4 regions of the Thalassospira sp. CH_XMU1458 genome follow, and region 1 is predicted to be linked to each of the others. Evidence: riboswitches for the same ligand, from Rfam matches in the RefSeq annotation. Region 1 holds a riboswitch; each other region holds the start of a gene.
The links. A riboswitch is a leader RNA that binds a small molecule or an ion and turns the genes downstream of it on or off. The one in region 1 is predicted to bind cobalamin.

Region 1 (4,064 bases):
GCGTGACCGCTGTCAATCAGCGCTTTTAAGGAGCTTAAGGCATGTTCCGTCAGGCAGAGGCCAGCTCGATATCGGATGCCATGTCATCAAGCGCGTGTTCTGCCAGATAGCGGTCAACCATATCCGGATTCAGATCATGTTTTTCGCAGATGTCGAAAACATCGCGCAGATAGGCCTGATAATAGGGCACCGGGCGGCTGCGTGATTTGCTTCGCAATTTGGCGACATTCGGGAAATCACTGGCAAAGGATGCGTTTTCAATCACCTGGATGATGGTGTCATCAATGATGGCAGCCGGCATTCCGCAATAAGTCTTGCCGCAGGCAGACAACATCTTGCTGGCAGTCGGAACGGAAATGCCCGGCTGGGAAAGCAGCTCGTTCAACTCGTCCTGTCCGAAATCCGAGATCGACATCAGGGTCACTAGGGTTGGCATATCGCGCACAAGCAACGAAAGCGCATTGACGCGAATGCCACGTTCATGGGACCAGATGATGGTTGCGATTACACCCTTTGAGGCATCCTCGGCAAAGATGTCACGCACATCGCGGCGTGCCAGAGTGATCTCGCCATCGGCTGCGCGCTGTTCAAGAAAATCCTGAAATGACCGATCAGGACTGTTCAGACGGTCCAGCAATCCCAGCCACATGTCCTTGCGAGACGATGTGGTCCAGGTTGGCGCGTTCATCTGTCGGATTTTGGATAGGTGAGAACGTATTGCCATTGGTCTTGAAAAATCCAGATTACCCCAAGAGTTTCGGTTGCAGTATTTCCTGCAGCCATCCGGGTGATGAGTCTACTTCCCGGGTTTTCGCCAGATTGCGGATTGTTCCGTCTTTAGGGTCAGGACCTATTAATTTGGTTTGAATGGTTAAACAGATTTGCGCGGATACGCGGAGTAAAACTGCAGGAAGATATTTATCTTTCAAGGTTTTACGACAAAGTAGTCCGTGCAAATCCGATTAATCCGAAGGACAGACGTTATATTTGCAAACTCCAGCGTCAAATCCCTTGTGCGGGATACCAACCCGCCCGGCGGGCTTTTCCTTGGATTTCGCAAATATAACGTCTGCCATTCAAATCAAATTAATAGGTCCTGACCCTAGTTCCAGCGCAACGGCTTGATGTTGGCTGAAATGGTATGACCTCTCAAGCAGACAATTCTTACAAATACTGACCTTCCGATTAGGGTGGGGTGGTAACGAAGGGTTAAGTGCCGAGAATGACCTTTGGCATTTTTGGCAAACCTGCTAGGTTCGGCGCATCGTTCGGTGATGGGAAATCGGTGCAAGGCCGATGCTGCCCCCGCAACTGTATCGGGTTGGGAGATCCGGGTCGGTGCCAACGCGCCAGACCAGCCACCGGGAAACCGGGAAGGCGGATCGCTTTCATGCCCGCAGCCAGGAAACCTGCCGAAGGTGTCACTATTCGAAGGAAGGTGACGACGCAATCGGGCCTCGGTGGGAGGCCATGGCGAGGAAGAAACGGGATGACCCAGACTTTACCCCCTGACGGCCCCTCTGGCGGGACGCATCTGATCCTTGGCGGGGCGCGATCCGGCAAAAGCCGGTTTGCCGAAAACATCATTAATCAGGCGGGCGGTGGCACATATATCGCAACCGGGCGTGCCTGGGATGACGAAATGGCCAACCGCATAGATCTTCACAAAAAATCACGCGGCGATCTTTGGCAGACACTCGAGGAACCGGTCGAACTTTGTTCGGCGCTGCAGACCTGTAATGTCACAGGCGGCAAGCCTGTTCTTGTTGATTGTCTGACCTTGTGGCTGACCAATCTGATGCTTGAAGACCGCGACATTGATGCCGAGATCGCAGCTCTTTGTGATCTGGTGCCAACCCTTGTCGTGCCGGTGCTTTTTGTCTCAAACGAGGTTGGTTTTGGCATCGTGCCGGAAAATGCGATGGCGCGGGCCTTTCGCGATCATGCCGGACGCCTGCATCAACGCATTGCAGAGATTGCAGACAAGGTCACCCTTGTGGTGGCCGGCATTCCGATGTCGGTCAAATAACAACATAAATTATTGAATTTTAAGGATTTCAGAAATGGCACAATTGGGCAAAATCCCGGCAACCGTCATTACCGGTTTTCTGGGCGCTGGCAAGACAACCATGATCCGCAATATGCTGGAAAATGCCAATGGCAAACGCATCGCGCTGATCATCAATGAATTTGGCGATCTGGGTGTGGATCGAGGCATCATCAATGGCTGTGGCATTGAAGGCTGCGAAGAAGATGACGTTGTTGAACTGGCCAATGGTTGCATCTGCTGTACCGTGGCTGATGACTTCCTGCCTACCATCCAGGGCCTGATTGACCGTGAAACGCCGCCTGATCATATCGTGATCGAAACATCTGGTCTTGCCCTGCCAAAACCGTTGGTAAAGGCGTTTAACTGGCCCGAAGTCCGGTCGCGTGTGACCGTTGATGGCGTTGTGGCGGTTCTTGATGGCGCGGCCCTGCGTGATGGTCTGTTTGCCCATGATCATCACGCGGTACAGGCGCAACGCGAAGCAGACGAAAATCTTGATCATGAAAGCCCGCTTGAAGAACTGTTCGAAGAACAGCTTCACTGTGCCGATATGGTGGTTCTCAACAAGACGGACCTTCTGACCGATGCCGAACGCAGCAAGGTCGAAGCCGATATCCGTGCAGAGCTGAAAAAGCCGTCAGTCAAGATTATCGCGACCGAACATTCACGGGTTGAAAACGCCATCCTGCTTGGTCTGGGGGCTGCCGCCGAGGATGACCTTGATAGTCGCCCAAGCCATCATGACGATGGCCACGAACATGATCATGATGATTTCGACAGTTTTGTCGTATCGCTTGATGCGATCAGTGATCCGGCCAACCTTGAGAAGCGCCTGATTGATGTCGTGCGTCAGTTTGACGTGCTGCGCATCAAAGGATTCGTTGATGTGCCGGGCAAACCGATGCGCCATGTGGTTCAGGGGGTTGGTGAACGTTTTCAGCGCTATTTCGACCGTCCGTGGGCGGATGGCGAAACCCGCCGCTCGGAATTGGTGGTGATTGGCCTGCATGGTCTGGACCGCACTGCGATCGAGGCCGCCATCAAAGCCGCCTGATCCAAGTTAACCTGATCAAGCCACCTGAAACCGGATGCTAAAAATCATCCGGTTTCAGCCTGTTTTAAGACCAAACGCATAAGGATACGGATCCCGCGATGCATCTATTGGCAGCCCAGCCCGGAATGGTCACAGATGGCAGTGAGGCCGTCGACCTTGGACAGCAACCCGGCGATGTGGTGATCCTGTCTGCGGCCGAGTCCGAACTTGCCTGTCTTGCAGGGGCGCAAGGGCGTCTGGTCGATGCATTTGGCGACGAAACCCCGTCACTGCGTCTGGCAAGTTTGCTGCAGCTTGGCCACAACATGTCGGTCGATCTTTATATCGACGATGTACTTTGCGATGCCAAATTCATCATCGTGCGCATTCTGGGCGGGCGCGGTTATTGGGATTATGGCATCGAACAACTGGTTGCGCTTTCACGTGCCAAGGACATTCCATTGGTCCTGTTGCCCGGTGATGATCAACCCGATGCGGAGCTTCTGACGCTTTCGACCGTCAAGGGGCGCGAATATCAGAATATCTGGCGTTACCTGATCGAAGGCGGACCGCAAAATTCCGAGAATTTACTTCGTCTTATATACGAAAACTTAAATTCAAGCGTGAACTGGAACTGGTCACCAGCGGCCCCCCTGGTCAAGGCCGGGGGCTATTGGCCCGGCAAGGCGCAGGCAAGCCTTGATGAAATCCGGGTTAACTGGATTGCAAATCAACCGGTTACGCCGATTGTCTTCTATCGGTCTCTGGTGCAGGCCGCCAACCTCGATGTTATTGACGCGCTGGTTGAGGAATTGGTTGCCAATAGACTGAATCCATTGCCGATTTTTGTTGCCAGTCTCAAGGATCCGTTGGCAGCGGCATTGGTTGAGGACTGGTTGGCAGAAACCAGTGCAGATTTGATCCTGAATACCACCGGCTTTGCGATATCTGTTCCGGGATCAGAACGAAAAAATGGTCCGT
Region 2 (4,064 bases), on a different contig from region 1:
GCCGCTATTGGCGGGCAACTGGCGGGCAATGCTGTCTTCGGGCATGTCAAAGTAATCGGGCTTATAGATCACTTCGCGCGCCTGCCCGTTTTCCAGAAGATACATATGCACCGGTTTGGCGAAATACATACCCAGATGGAAGAAGGTCAGCGGATAGGTGCCTGATCCATCGGAAAACGGCGAATGGTCGCGTTTGTAATGCAGCTTGCCATGGGTGTCGTAATCGATCTTGCCGACAATTTCCGGGTTTGGCGCAACGGGTGGCTCATAGGCCGATGCGGCCATGGATTTGGCGCGTGCAATCAGATCGGCAAAATCAAACGGCTGTGCCGAACCCAGATCAAGGCCGTCGACATCTGCCAAAGCATGCTGATAGATCGACATTCCCGGCAGGATAAGACCGGCTGCCGCGATGGATTTCAAAAAGCGTCTGCGTTCAACAGAAGTCGTCATGTTCATCACATTCCTGTGGTTTGAGGTGTCGGGAAAGCATACCCGGCAGTGTGGAGGTAATCGGGATGAAACATGGCAAATTCAAGGTCGTATCAATTGCTTTTTATGCATGGAGCCTTGGCGTTAATGCCGCTGGTGGTCTGCCAATTTCCTTGACCGTGTTTTTGGTTTAATCTAACCGTGACGTGTCGGTATCCGAATATCGGATAAAGGGAATTCGAGATGGGCCGAATATGGGTTCATTAACCGAAGCTGCCCCCGCAACTGTAGGCGGCGAGCATTTTTCTGACCAATGCCACTGGGATCAACCCGGGAAGGCCAGGGAAAATGCGTTGACCCGTAAGCCAGGAGACCTGCCGACACGAAGACGACGGACCGGGCGGGGTGCCCCGGAGAATGTCGGTACGTGTCTTGGCCCAACAGTTTAGCCCAGGTTTTCTAAGCTTTAAGGCCGACATCTTCCGTCATCTCCTGACACTTTTGCCAGTCCATTGACAGCAGTAAAAATGATGTTATGTTATAACATAACATTTGACGGTGCGTTGAAACTGGATCATCCAAAACGGTCCCGGATCAGCGCATCAGCAAGAGGGAACTAAAAGTGATCAATCACGATAAACGTGTACTGGCGGTCGGGGTGTTTGCCGCTGGTCTTATTTCATCTGTTTCATTTGCGTCCGCAACCGAATATCCGCTCAGTATCGAGAACTGCGGGACTATGTTGCAATTTGATGCGGCCCCGGATCGCGTGGTGTCGTTGGGCCAAAGCACGACTGAAATTCTCTATTCGCTGGGCCTGGCCGACAAGGTCAAGGGTACGGGTGTCTGGTTCGGTCCGGTGATGGATGAATTCAAGGACGTCAACGCATCTGTGCCGCGTCTGGCCGACAATGATCCGGGGTTCGAGACCGTTGTCGCGCAAAAGCCGCAACTGGTTGCCACCCAGTATCAGTGGCATGTCGGGCCCAAGGGCACCGTCGGCACCACCGAACAGTTCAACGAGCTGTCGATTCCGGTCTACACCGCACCTGCTGATTGTGTGGGCAAGGACAATGCCGGTGGCGGTGACGGGGTGCGCCACGAAGGCTTCACCATGGATCTGATTTATCGCGAGATTTCCGATCTTGCGCAAATCTTTGATGTCGAAGATCGCGGCGACGCGCTGATTGCCAGCCTGAAGGAACGTCAGGCGAACTCATTGGCGCGTGTGACGGCAAGCGGCCATGACAACGTATCCGCCGTCTTCTGGTTTTCCAGTCCTGAAATCAACAGTGATCCCTATGTGGCGGGCAAGAACGGCGCGGCGGGCTATATCGCCGGTAAACTTGGTGTTCGCAACATCATCGACAGCAATGAAGAATGGCCGACCGTTGGCTGGGAAACCATTGCGCGCGCCAATCCTGATATCATCGTGATTGGCAAGATGGGTCGTCGGCGTTTTCCGGCCGATGACTGGCAGGTCAAGATGGATTTCCTGAAAACCGATCCGGTCGCAAGTCAGATGAAGGCAGTGCGCAATGGCAATATCGTGGTGATGGACGCCCAGTCGATGGATCCGACCATCCGCCTGATCAATGGTATTGAAACACTTGCCGAAGCGGTCGAAAGACTGAGTGCTTCGAACTGACCTGCACTGCCAAAGGCGCCTGATATGCCCGGAGAATTCAATGTTTGAAACAACGCCAGTGCAGCAGCCGGTTCAGCCACCTCGGCAATCGCTGGCGGGGCGGGCATATCTTGTGCGGGCCGGTGTCAGTCTTGGCGCCCTGGTTTTGCTTGTTGGTGTCATCGCGATGGCCGCGGCCAAGGGGGAAACGCACATTCCCCTTGGCACCGTCTTTCAGACCATTGCCAATCATCTTTGGCAGGCGGGCTATGACGTTGATCCGATTGATGCCGGGATCATCTGGAATTACCGGATATCGCGCGCCATGGTGGCGGCGGCCTGCGGGGCGTCCCTTGCGCTGTCCGGCGCAGTGTTGCAGGCACTTTTGCGCAATAGCCTTGCTGATCCTTATTTGCTGGGGATTTCGGCCGGGGCATCGACCGGTGCAGTCAGCGTTGCCATTCTGGGGTTTGGCGCGGGCATGGTTTCCCTGTCACTTGGCGCCTTTGTCGGCGCGCTGGTGGCATTCGGGTTTGTTGCCCTTTTGGCCATTCCGGCCGGGCGCGGGGCCGGTGCGATCATTCTTGCCGGGGTAGCCGGATCACAACTGTTTAACGCGTTAACGTCCTTCATCGTGACCAAGGCCGCCACGGCGGACGAGGCACGCGGGGTAATGTTCTGGCTGCTTGGTAATCTAAGTGGCGTGCGATGGCCTGATGTCTATCTTGCGCTGCCGGTTGCCGTTATCGGCTTGCTGGTTTGCCTTTGGTATTCCCGTGCGCTTGATGCCTTTACCTTTGGTGTGGAGTCGGCAGCATCCCTTGGTGTGCCGGTGCGCCGGGTTTATGTGGTGTTGATTGCCATTGCTGCCTCGATGACCGCAGTGATGGTCAGTATCGTCGGGTCCATCGGCTTTGTCGGGTTGGTCATTCCCCATGCCGCGCGGTTCTTTGTTGGAACACGGCACGGATTTCTGTTGCCGGCATCGGCCCTGATCGGGGCGGTGTTTCTTGTGGCGGCCGATATTGTATCGCGCATCATCCTTGATGGTCAGGTCCTGCCCATCGGGGTTATCACGGCGCTGATCGGTGCACCGGCCTTTGCGATCATCCTGTGTCATGGGCGGGTGTTGCGATGAGCCTTGAATTACGCAATGTCGGCTGGAATGCCGGATTTAAAAAGATCATCAGCGACGTGTCGCTTCACGTGACACGGGGCGAGTTCCTGGGTGTGATTGGGCCAAACGGATCAGGCAAAACCAGCATGATGTCGGTTCTGGGCGGCATTCGTGCGCCGTCGACCGGGCAGGCATTGCTGGGGGACCAACCGATGAAGAAAATCGGTCGGCGCAACCTTGCCCGTCATATCGGCTTTGTCGAACAACAGGCCGATACCATCGACCGCATTACCGTGCGCGATGCCGTCGCCCTTGGCAGAACGCCTTATCTCAGTTTGCTGACACCATGGTCAGGGCACGACGACGCCATCGTGTGCGAAGCCCTTGCCAGTGTTGAAATGGGGCCGTTTGCGGACCGGATGTGGCATACGCTTTCGGGGGGTGAAAAGCAGCGCGTTCACATCGCCCGTGCCTTGGCGCAGCAGCCTGACTTCCTGTTGCTTGATGAACCGACCAACCATCTTGATATCCATCATCAACTGGGCCTGCTGGAACTGGTGCGTGCGCTGCCTGTCACCGTGGTGGCAGCACTCCATGACCTGAACCATGCGGCGATGTTTTGTGACCGGATTGCGATGATGGATGGCGGCAAGCTGATTGCGCTTGGCACGCCCGAACAGATTTTGACATCGCAAAACCTGCGTGATGTTTTCGGGGTTGCCGCCGATATCGAGATTGATGATCAGGGCCGCTGCCATATCCGTTATCACGTCGGAAACCAGAAATCTTCGGCCATTAAAAAAGACCGGGTTGCGTAACCCGGTCTTTTGATTTCGGTAGCTTGGTCTGCTTGCGGCTTAGCCCTGTTCGCGGGCAACCGCGCGCCAG
Region 3 (4,064 bases), 550 kb from region 1:
TCATGGAAACCGACATCTCATCAAGCGGGATGCCATCAAAAAGGGTGCGCATGTCATAGATGCTGTCAATCGCCACACCGGCCATGCCAACATCACCTGCGACGCGCGGATGATCGCTGTCATAGCCGCGATGGGTCGCCAGATCGAAGGCAATCGAAAGCCCCTTTTGCCCGGCGGCAAGGTTACGGCGATAAAACGCGTTCGATTCCTCGGCTGTCGAGAAACCGGCATATTGGCGGATTGTCCAGGGACGTTGCACATACATGGTCGGGTAGGGGCCGCGCAAAAACGGCGGCATGCCCGGCATGGTGTTCAGGTGATCAATGCCATCCAGATCCTTGGGCCCGTAGGATGATTTGACATCAATGCCTTCTGGCGTGGTCCAGGGCGTGCTTTCAAACGGGTCCTTGGCACCTGCGGACGCGCCATCAAACAGCGGAAGGTCGGAGAAATCAGGAATGCGGGTCATGGTTATTTCTCCCCCTGTTTGCCAAGAAGATGATCAAGTGCGGTACCGCAAATGGCAAGGACATCGGCCCCGACAAAAACAAACTCGTTAATGCCGGCTGCTTCGTAATCGGACCTGGCATCGCCCGGCTGGCCAGCAAGATAAACCATGCTTGCCCCCTTGGCTTTCAGCGCCTTGGCAACATCCGCTGCCATGTCGGCATATTGCGCGTCTGATCCGCAAATGATGGCGATTTTCGCCCCGCTGTTGCCAAAGGCGGTTGCAACATCATCGGCATTGGCAAAGCCGTTATTGGTGATCGCCTCGATCCCGCCTGCTTCAAAGAAGTTGCGCGCAAAGGTCGCGCGTGCCGTGTGCTGGGCAACCTTGCCAAGATTGGCCTGGAAGACCTGCGGGAAGGATCCGGTCTTTGCCTTATGCGCATCAGACCGTTTGCGAAGCGCTTCGTAACGTTCGGCAAGTCGATGGGCGGGCAGGGCGCCGATACATGTCGCGGCACTGGTGCCATAAAGATCGGTAAACATGTGCCCGATGGTGGCACCTGCGCGCGCGGCCTCAATCATGGCGCTCAGGCTTTTGCCGACCGTGCCATCAAATTTGGTCTGGCGGGCCTTGGCATCTGCAACGATTGCCTCAAGGTCCGGCTTTTCGCAGGTTACTTTGGCTTCTGTGATGTTGGGAAATTCCGACACACCGGTCAGCGGATTACGACGGGTCGACAGGCGGTTTTCACGCGCATTCCAAACGGTCTCGATCTCGGTCTTGAGACTGCCATTGGCAAGGGCACTTAGAATACCACCCGAAGATTCAAGCGACTGGAATTTCGTCCAGGCGGCCTTCGCCAGCTCCTTGGTCAGGTTTTCAATAAACCACGAACCACCAGCCGGATCGATGACCCGGTGCACGTTGCTTTCTTCCTGTAAAATCAGTTGGGTGTTGCGTGCAATACGGCGTGCAAAGCCATCTGGCAGGCCAATCAGATGATCATAAGGCAGGCAGGTCACACTGTCCGCACCACCCAGACCGGCGGCAAAGCTGGTGACCGTTGTGCGCAGCATATTGACCCACGGATCAACCTTGGTCAGGGCCATTTCGGCTGAAACCGCGTTGACCGTAATCGTCGCATCCTCGGCACCCGATGCCGAAAGGACGCGGCTCCACATCATGCGAAGGGCACGCAGCTTGGCGATCCCGGCAAAGAAGTCGGTGCCGATGGCAACGTTAAACACCATCGCACCCGCGGCCTGATCAACCGCCATCCCGGCATCGGTCAGGGCGCGCAAATAGGTCACCCCGCTTGCCAGCAGGCAGGCCAGTTCCTGACCATCGGTGGCCCCGGCATTGTAATAAGGTGCGCCATTCACTGAAATTGCGGTTGCCAGCGGGAACAGATCAATCAGCTCGACCGCAACGCTTGCCGCATGATCAACCGCATCCTGTGCGCCACAGGGCAGGGTGCCAGTGGACGCAAGGGTTCCGATCGGATCAATGTTAAAGGCCGGTGCGGCTTCGTCGGCACCATCGGTATTTGCGATATGGGCGGCCAGAAGTGCTGCGGCCGGAACACCTGCCGCCCCGGCATCAAGTCCGACGGTGGCAAGGTTGGTGTAAACATCCTCAAGCGCGGCATCGAGATCGGCCAGACAATGAATGGCAATACCGTCAACACCGACCTCGGCAGAACTGATTTCGCGCCCGGCACGGGCGGCGGCATCAAGTTTTAGCGTGATTGAGGTCGCCCCATTTTCAAGGTCCTCGAGGATCGCGGTATTGGTCGCCTTGGGATCGGGATGGGTATGAAGTTGACGGATGTCCCAACCGGTTACGGTTTCGCGCGGCTCGACCGTGGCATTAAGAACTTCGTGGATCAGCCGGGTCGCGTCATCCTGATCGTCATTTGTATAGATCGGCTGAACGGAAAAACCATCAAGCGTATTGGTGACAAGCTTCTTTTCGAACGGGGCCCCTTTAAGGGCCTCTTCGGCAAGCTTGCGCCAACTTGCGTAATCAGCAGATGGAAATTCGGATGCGAGCTTTAGCGGGTCGGACATGGTTTCTCCCGGCTTGGTGTGTCCCGTCCTTGATGCGACTCCATATGGGGTCTTCATATGGCGTCGGGCACGGAACGTTGCCAAATTCTATTCTACTACGGATTCCCAGTACCCGGTACACCCCGCCCGGCCCATTTCATGCCAAGAAAACACCATCGGTATTCTGACTCGCGAGAAAGCCTGCAAAAAGGCCGTCACGCTTACAGTTGCGGGGGCAGTTCCGGGCTTGGCCAAAGTGCGCTAAAGCACGGCCGCACCGGATTCCCGATCCTATTTTCCGGTCACATTCGCGACATGGCGGTTTATAGCACCTGTCCTTAATTCCGTAAATAGGCATGGAAATACCTATTTAGACGGATATCGACCCCGACAAATCAGGTTTCCGTAACGTTATGTCGGCGGAAACATTGGGGTTTTGCACGTCTGTTCGTGGTTTGCGCGCCGCATGGTTCCGATCCTTGCGGCCTTATACTTTCGCGGCACGGGTGCAAGATCAGGGTGAAGCCGGAACATTGCGTGGCAAAAATTTGGCGGGTTTAACCAATTTGACATTTTCGTCTGTCAGTTTGGACTTGTCCCAAAACTCGGAGTATCGCCATCCATGAACGCGCTCAGCGCCATGCCGTCGCAATTCTGTCCTGATGGACTGGTTGCGTTCGCCGACGACAGTCCCAGCGCCAAAGCAGCCCTTGAAACAGTGTTGCGTCGGGCAGGATATGACGTGGCCGGTTTTGATTGTGCCGATGATCTGATTGATCAGCTGGACGGGCTTTATCCCCGTGCCATCATCCTTGATATCGAAATGCCGGGTATGAGCGGCTTTGAAGCGTTCTGCGAAATTCGCCGCCGCTATCCCAACAGCCAAAACGTGCCGGTTTTCTTCTTCTCGGCCCATTATGATGCCGACACCCGCGCACAAGCCGATGCGCTTGGGGCGGCCGATTTCATCAGCAAGGACGCCAGCCCGAAAGTGGTGCTTGAGCAACTCAATCGGGTGCTGGGTCATTCCATCAGTGCCTGCTAGCGGTGCTGCCAGACCAGCCCTGCCTTGATCAATCCTGAACGGATCGCCACGCCCTGCCTTACGCAGGGCGTTGTTGTCTGTGGGTCCTGTGGGTCTCCTCGCCCAGGGAAATGATGCTGTCTGCAGCACCATGCACATGATAAAGCCGGTCTGTCGGCAAGGTGGTTGCCGGATCAATCGCAGGCTTCTTGGCGAGCCGATCATAGATCGGGGCGAGCGGCACATTCATCGCGTCAAACAACTGATCGTAACTTTCCAGAACGAAATAGGTTTTCTGGAAATCATCAATCGCATAATCCGTGCCCATGACGCGTTCAAGCTCGAACGCTACCCGGTTTGGTGTGGGATCGGTCACCGAATAGATGGTTTCGGTTTGCGATGACAACATGCCAGCCCCATAGGCGCGCAATCCATGCGGGGTCATGATCAGGCCAAACTCCACCATGTACCAATACATCCGCGCCAGCTGTTTCAGGCCGCCCATCGCAATGGCCTCTGGGCCCTTGGCGCCATAGGCTGC
Region 4 (4,064 bases), on a different contig from region 1:
ACCCGCAAGAGCTCAAGAAGTTTAATGTTGATGGCTATCGCTATCAGGATGACCTCTCGACCGAGACAGAGTGGGTCTTCACGCGTATTCACGATCAGTAACACCAACTATTCCGGTGAAACCATATGACCGACGAGCATCTTGAACAGCTCGAGGATGAGAATGTCTTACCAGAGGCGCATCCGTTTTCTGGCTATCTGCGCACGTTTTTCCGTGGGCCGGGCCGTTCGCGCAGTCTGACCCGCGAGGAGGCATTTGATGCGTTCTCGATGATCCTGCGCGACGAGGTCGAACCGATCCAGCTTGGCGCATTCCTTTTGATGCTGCGCTACCGTGCTGAAACGCCCGAAGAACTGGCTGGCATGATCGAAGCTGTGCGCAAGGCCGCGCGCCTTGAACCGGATGAAGACAGCAAAGATGACGCGCTTATGCGTCCTGCGCTGGATTGGCCATCCTATGCGGCCGGTCGGACCCGTGGTCTGCCTTGGTTCGTGCTGTCGGCGCTTTTGCTGTCACAGAATAATGTTCCGGTGCTGATGCATGGCTATAACTCGCATCTGGTCAACGGGATCAGCACAGAAGTTGCCATCAAGGCGCTTAAGCTTCCGATTGCCATGTCTGCAGAAGAAGCGCGTTCTGATATCGCATCGAAGGGCTTTGCATATCTGCCGCTGCGTCACATGCATCCCAAACTGCAGGAGCTGATCGGATTGCGTCCGCTTCTTGGATTGCGTAGTCCGGTCAATACGTTACTGCGTTTGCTTAATCCGTTGCATGCGCGTGCAGCCTTCCTTGGTGTGTTTCATCCGGCGTTTCTTGATGTCCATCGTGAAACCGGCAAGCTTTTGGAGCTTCCACGCATCGGTGTGATCAAGGGCGGTGGCGGCGAAGCCGAAAGAACACCCTATAAGCATGTCGATCTGCGCATGCTTGATAATGGTGAGCTGAATGATGTTCGCTGGCCCGCATTGCTATCAAAAACCGAAAAGGATGGCGAAGACCAAAGCCCTGTGTCGCTAAAGCACTTCCTGGCTGTCTGGCGTGGCGAGGTAGAAGATATTCCTGCCGAAGCCAAGATCAAGGGCAGTGCTGCCATGGCAGCCTTCCTTGCCGGCAAGGCGGATTACATGGATGAGGCAGAAAGCCTTGTGCAGGGCTGGTGGGATAATCGCGACCGTGATGTTGGCTGATGTTCCGTGATCAAGTGAGATCGAATAAAAGGGACGGGAAACCGTCCCTTTTTTAATGCTCAGAACGATGATCCGGGTTCTTTGAGAAACGCCACTTCCTCTGGCGTCGATGGACGACCCAGTATTTCATTGCGGTGTGGATAGCGGCCAAACCGGTCAATGATCTTCTTGTGTTTCAGCTCGAACTCGTAATTGTGCTCAAGGCCGGGCTGTGAAAACAGGTCAACCGCCACTTCATGAATGATTTCTGATTCCGAGTGCATGTAGGGCATATACAGAAATGCCTGTTCCTGCGGTGTGACCAGTTTGCGATCCAGCCTCAAGGAAACAGCTTCCTGTGCCAGCACCAATGCCATTGGATCTGATGCAAAGGACTGTGGCTGATCGCGGTACATATTGCGTGAAAACTGATCAAGAACGATGATTTCTGCAAGTCGTCCATGGGCGGTTTTGCGCCAGTTAAAAAGCTCTCCGGCCGTGGCGGCGGCATGAAAATCGGCAAAGCGTTCCGCGATATGGCGATCGAGGGCTTTATCCTTGATAAACCACTGTTTTTCTTCGAGTTCCTTGAACCAGAAAACAAGAACCGTTTCAGGTTTCATAATGTTTCCACCCATCTCATTGCAGGCTTTTGCGGCCCGTCGGCAAAGTTGCGGGTGATCTTCGCGCCCGGTTTAAGGCGCGTCAAGCCATCCGCAAAAAGATTGTCACGGACCTTGGGGCAAGGAGTTGACAGCAATCCGTCCGACGTGGATTATGACATTGTCTTTGGTGTTGATCCGATTGGACCAACTTAAAAGGGAACGTGGTGCGTCATGCATGACAAAGCCACGGCTGCCCCCGCAACTGTAAGCGGTCAGAGCATTGCATATGCCACTGGTGCAAACCGGGAAGGCGCATTGCTTTTCAAACCGTGAGCCAGGAGACCTGCCTTTGACTGCCGGGTGCCGATTGCCCGGTATGAAACTGTTGGACGCCGGGGTGAGCGTCAGGTTGCAGGGGTACAAACGGTCTTTTGAAGATCCGCAATCTTGCTTCCAGCCATCCTATCGTTCTTTGTCCTGACCCTGTGCGTTGGGCCGTTGGCCTGCGTGCATCGTTTGAGAAAGAGACGATTATATGTTGAAGACCCTTGGCAGGCTTGCAATTGCAAGCGCCTGTGTGCTGTCGGCGACCATGCCGACGCATGCGCATTTTCAATTGGCCTATACGCCGGACGTGAACGTGACCAAGGCCGGGGATCAGCCGGTGAAGCTGATTTTCTGGCACCCGTTTGAAAACGGCCATGTCATGGATATGGCCGAGCCGCTTGAATTTTATGCGGTTAACCGCGGCGAGAAAATTGATCTGAAATCAACGATTTCGCCGATTACTTTCACCGGAATTGCCAACTCGGCAGCTGCCTTTGACGCAACTTTGACTCTGCGCCGCAGCGGTGATTACGTCATGGTGGTGGTGCCGACGCCGTATTACGAAGAAAGCGAAGATATCTTCATCCAGCAGATCACGAAGTCCTATGTGAACCGCAATGAAATTCCGACCGACTGGATGGAACCGCAAGGTCTTAAAACCGAAATCCTGCCGCTTAATCGACCAACCAACATCATTGCCGGTTCGACCTTTACCGGCCGTGTCTTAAGCGAAGGCCAACCTGTGGCCGGTGTTGAAGTCGAAATCGAATACATGGCCGCAGAACCTGATATGGCCAGCAACACACCCAAAGGGCCAACGGCATCGCCAATGCCCGGTGGTGCGGTTGTGGCCATTTCCGATCAAAACGGGTATTTCACTTTTGGTGTCCCCAAAGCAGGTTTTTGGGGATTTGCAGCACTTGGCAGCGGCCCTGACAAAGAATTTCAGGGCAAGGAACTTTCACAGGATGCAGTCCTGTGGGTTCGCGCCTATGATGTGAAATAGGCGAGGGACAAAACAGATGCATATTGTTGATGGTGCGCTGGCACCGGAAGTCTTGATTGGCGGGGGTGTTCTTGCAGTTGCCGGGCTTAGCCTTGGACTGCGGAAACTGCCAATCGATAAAATTCCCGCAACCGGGGTTTTGTCGGCAACATTCTTTGTTGCCTCGCTTATTCATGTGCCGGTGGGACCATCCAGTGTGCATCTGATCATGAGCGGTCTTGCCGGGCTGGTGCTTGGCTGGACCGCGTTTCCGGCACTTTTTGTCGGTCTCTTGCTTCAGGCCGTTTTCTTTGGCTTTGGCGGTTTGACGGTTCTTGGCGTCAATACGGTCAATATCGCCTTTCCGGCTGTGCTGGCGGGCCTTTTGTTCCGGGGAATGGTGTCGCGCAGCAGCCCGGTCACGGCGGCCGTGCTTGGTGGATGTGCCGGTGCGTTTTCCATCGCGCTGACAACGGTGTTTGTCGCGATTTCGCTTGCACTCAGTGGTGATGCATTTGTTCCGGCGGCCAAGCTGGTCTTCTTTGCCCACATTCCGATCATGGTGGTCGAAGGACTGGTATCAGCGGCATCGGTGTATCTGATCGCCAAGGTCAAACCGGCCTTACTGCAGGCCGCCGATCAGACGTCGGGCTTTGAGATGCAGCCGGCAGCAACTTTGCGTGCAAAGCAGGCGGGCGAGGCATCAAATGGCTAGATCACTCATGCTGGTCTTTGCGCTTGGTATGCTTGTGTTCGGCGCAGCACCTGCACAGGCGCACAAGGTTATCGCATCCCTGTTTCCAAGTGGTTCGAACATCGAAGGTGAAATCGGTTTCTCCAACGGTGTCATGGCTGAAAACACGCCTGTTGAGATCTTTGACCTTGATGGCAACAAGATTGATGAAGTTACCACCGATGGTGACGGTTTCTTTATCTACACACCAAGCCAGCAGGTTGATCTGCGTTTTCGTGCCGATC

Region 2: another riboswitch for cobalamin. It lies ahead of WBY09_RS16380 (ABC transporter substrate-binding protein); the one in region 1 lies ahead of cobU (bifunctional adenosylcobinamide kinase/adenosylcobinamide-phosphate guanylyltransferase).
Region 3: another riboswitch for cobalamin. It lies ahead of WBY09_RS03580 (methylmalonyl-CoA mutase family protein); the one in region 1 lies ahead of cobU (bifunctional adenosylcobinamide kinase/adenosylcobinamide-phosphate guanylyltransferase).
Region 4: another riboswitch for cobalamin. It lies ahead of WBY09_RS10270 (DUF4198 domain-containing protein); the one in region 1 lies ahead of cobU (bifunctional adenosylcobinamide kinase/adenosylcobinamide-phosphate guanylyltransferase).

Annotation. Positions count from the first base shown of each region.
Region 1 covers NZ_JAYMDW010000001.1:234,930-238,993, reverse strand. Annotated here, with positions in the region: gene WBY09_RS01075 (histidine phosphatase family protein) at 1-29, shown strand, start outside; gene WBY09_RS01070 (hypothetical protein) at 50-688, opposite strand; cobalamin riboswitch at 1,241-1,431, shown strand; gene cobU (bifunctional adenosylcobinamide kinase/adenosylcobinamide-phosphate guanylyltransferase) at 1,490-2,029, shown strand; gene cobW (cobalamin biosynthesis protein CobW) at 2,064-3,104, shown strand; gene cobN (cobaltochelatase subunit CobN) at 3,203-4,064, shown strand, end outside.
Region 2 covers NZ_JAYMDW010000003.1:513,122-517,185, forward strand. Annotated here, with positions in the region: gene WBY09_RS16375 (glucan biosynthesis protein) at 1-453, opposite strand, end outside; cobalamin riboswitch at 626-828, shown strand; gene WBY09_RS16380 (ABC transporter substrate-binding protein) at 1,055-2,080, shown strand; gene WBY09_RS16385 (FecCD family ABC transporter permease) at 2,121-3,197, shown strand; gene WBY09_RS16390 (ABC transporter ATP-binding protein) at 3,194-3,994, shown strand; gene purD (phosphoribosylamine--glycine ligase) at 4,034-4,064, opposite strand, start outside.
Region 3 covers NZ_JAYMDW010000001.1:786,646-790,709, forward strand. Annotated here, with positions in the region: gene scpA (methylmalonyl-CoA mutase) at 1-469, opposite strand, end outside; gene WBY09_RS03580 (methylmalonyl-CoA mutase family protein) at 472-2,520, opposite strand; cobalamin riboswitch at 2,657-2,835, opposite strand; gene WBY09_RS03585 (response regulator) at 3,122-3,544, shown strand; gene phhA (phenylalanine 4-monooxygenase) at 3,603-4,064, opposite strand, start outside.
Region 4 covers NZ_JAYMDW010000002.1:621,582-625,645, forward strand. Annotated here, with positions in the region: gene yaaA (peroxide stress protein YaaA) at 1-101, shown strand, start outside; gene WBY09_RS10260 (glycosyl transferase family protein) at 126-1,190, shown strand; gene WBY09_RS10265 (DUF924 family protein) at 1,250-1,792, opposite strand; cobalamin riboswitch at 1,943-2,139, shown strand; gene WBY09_RS10270 (DUF4198 domain-containing protein) at 2,310-3,107, shown strand; gene cbiM (cobalt transporter CbiM) at 3,124-3,801, shown strand; gene WBY09_RS10280 (cobalt ABC transporter permease) at 3,794-4,064, shown strand, end outside.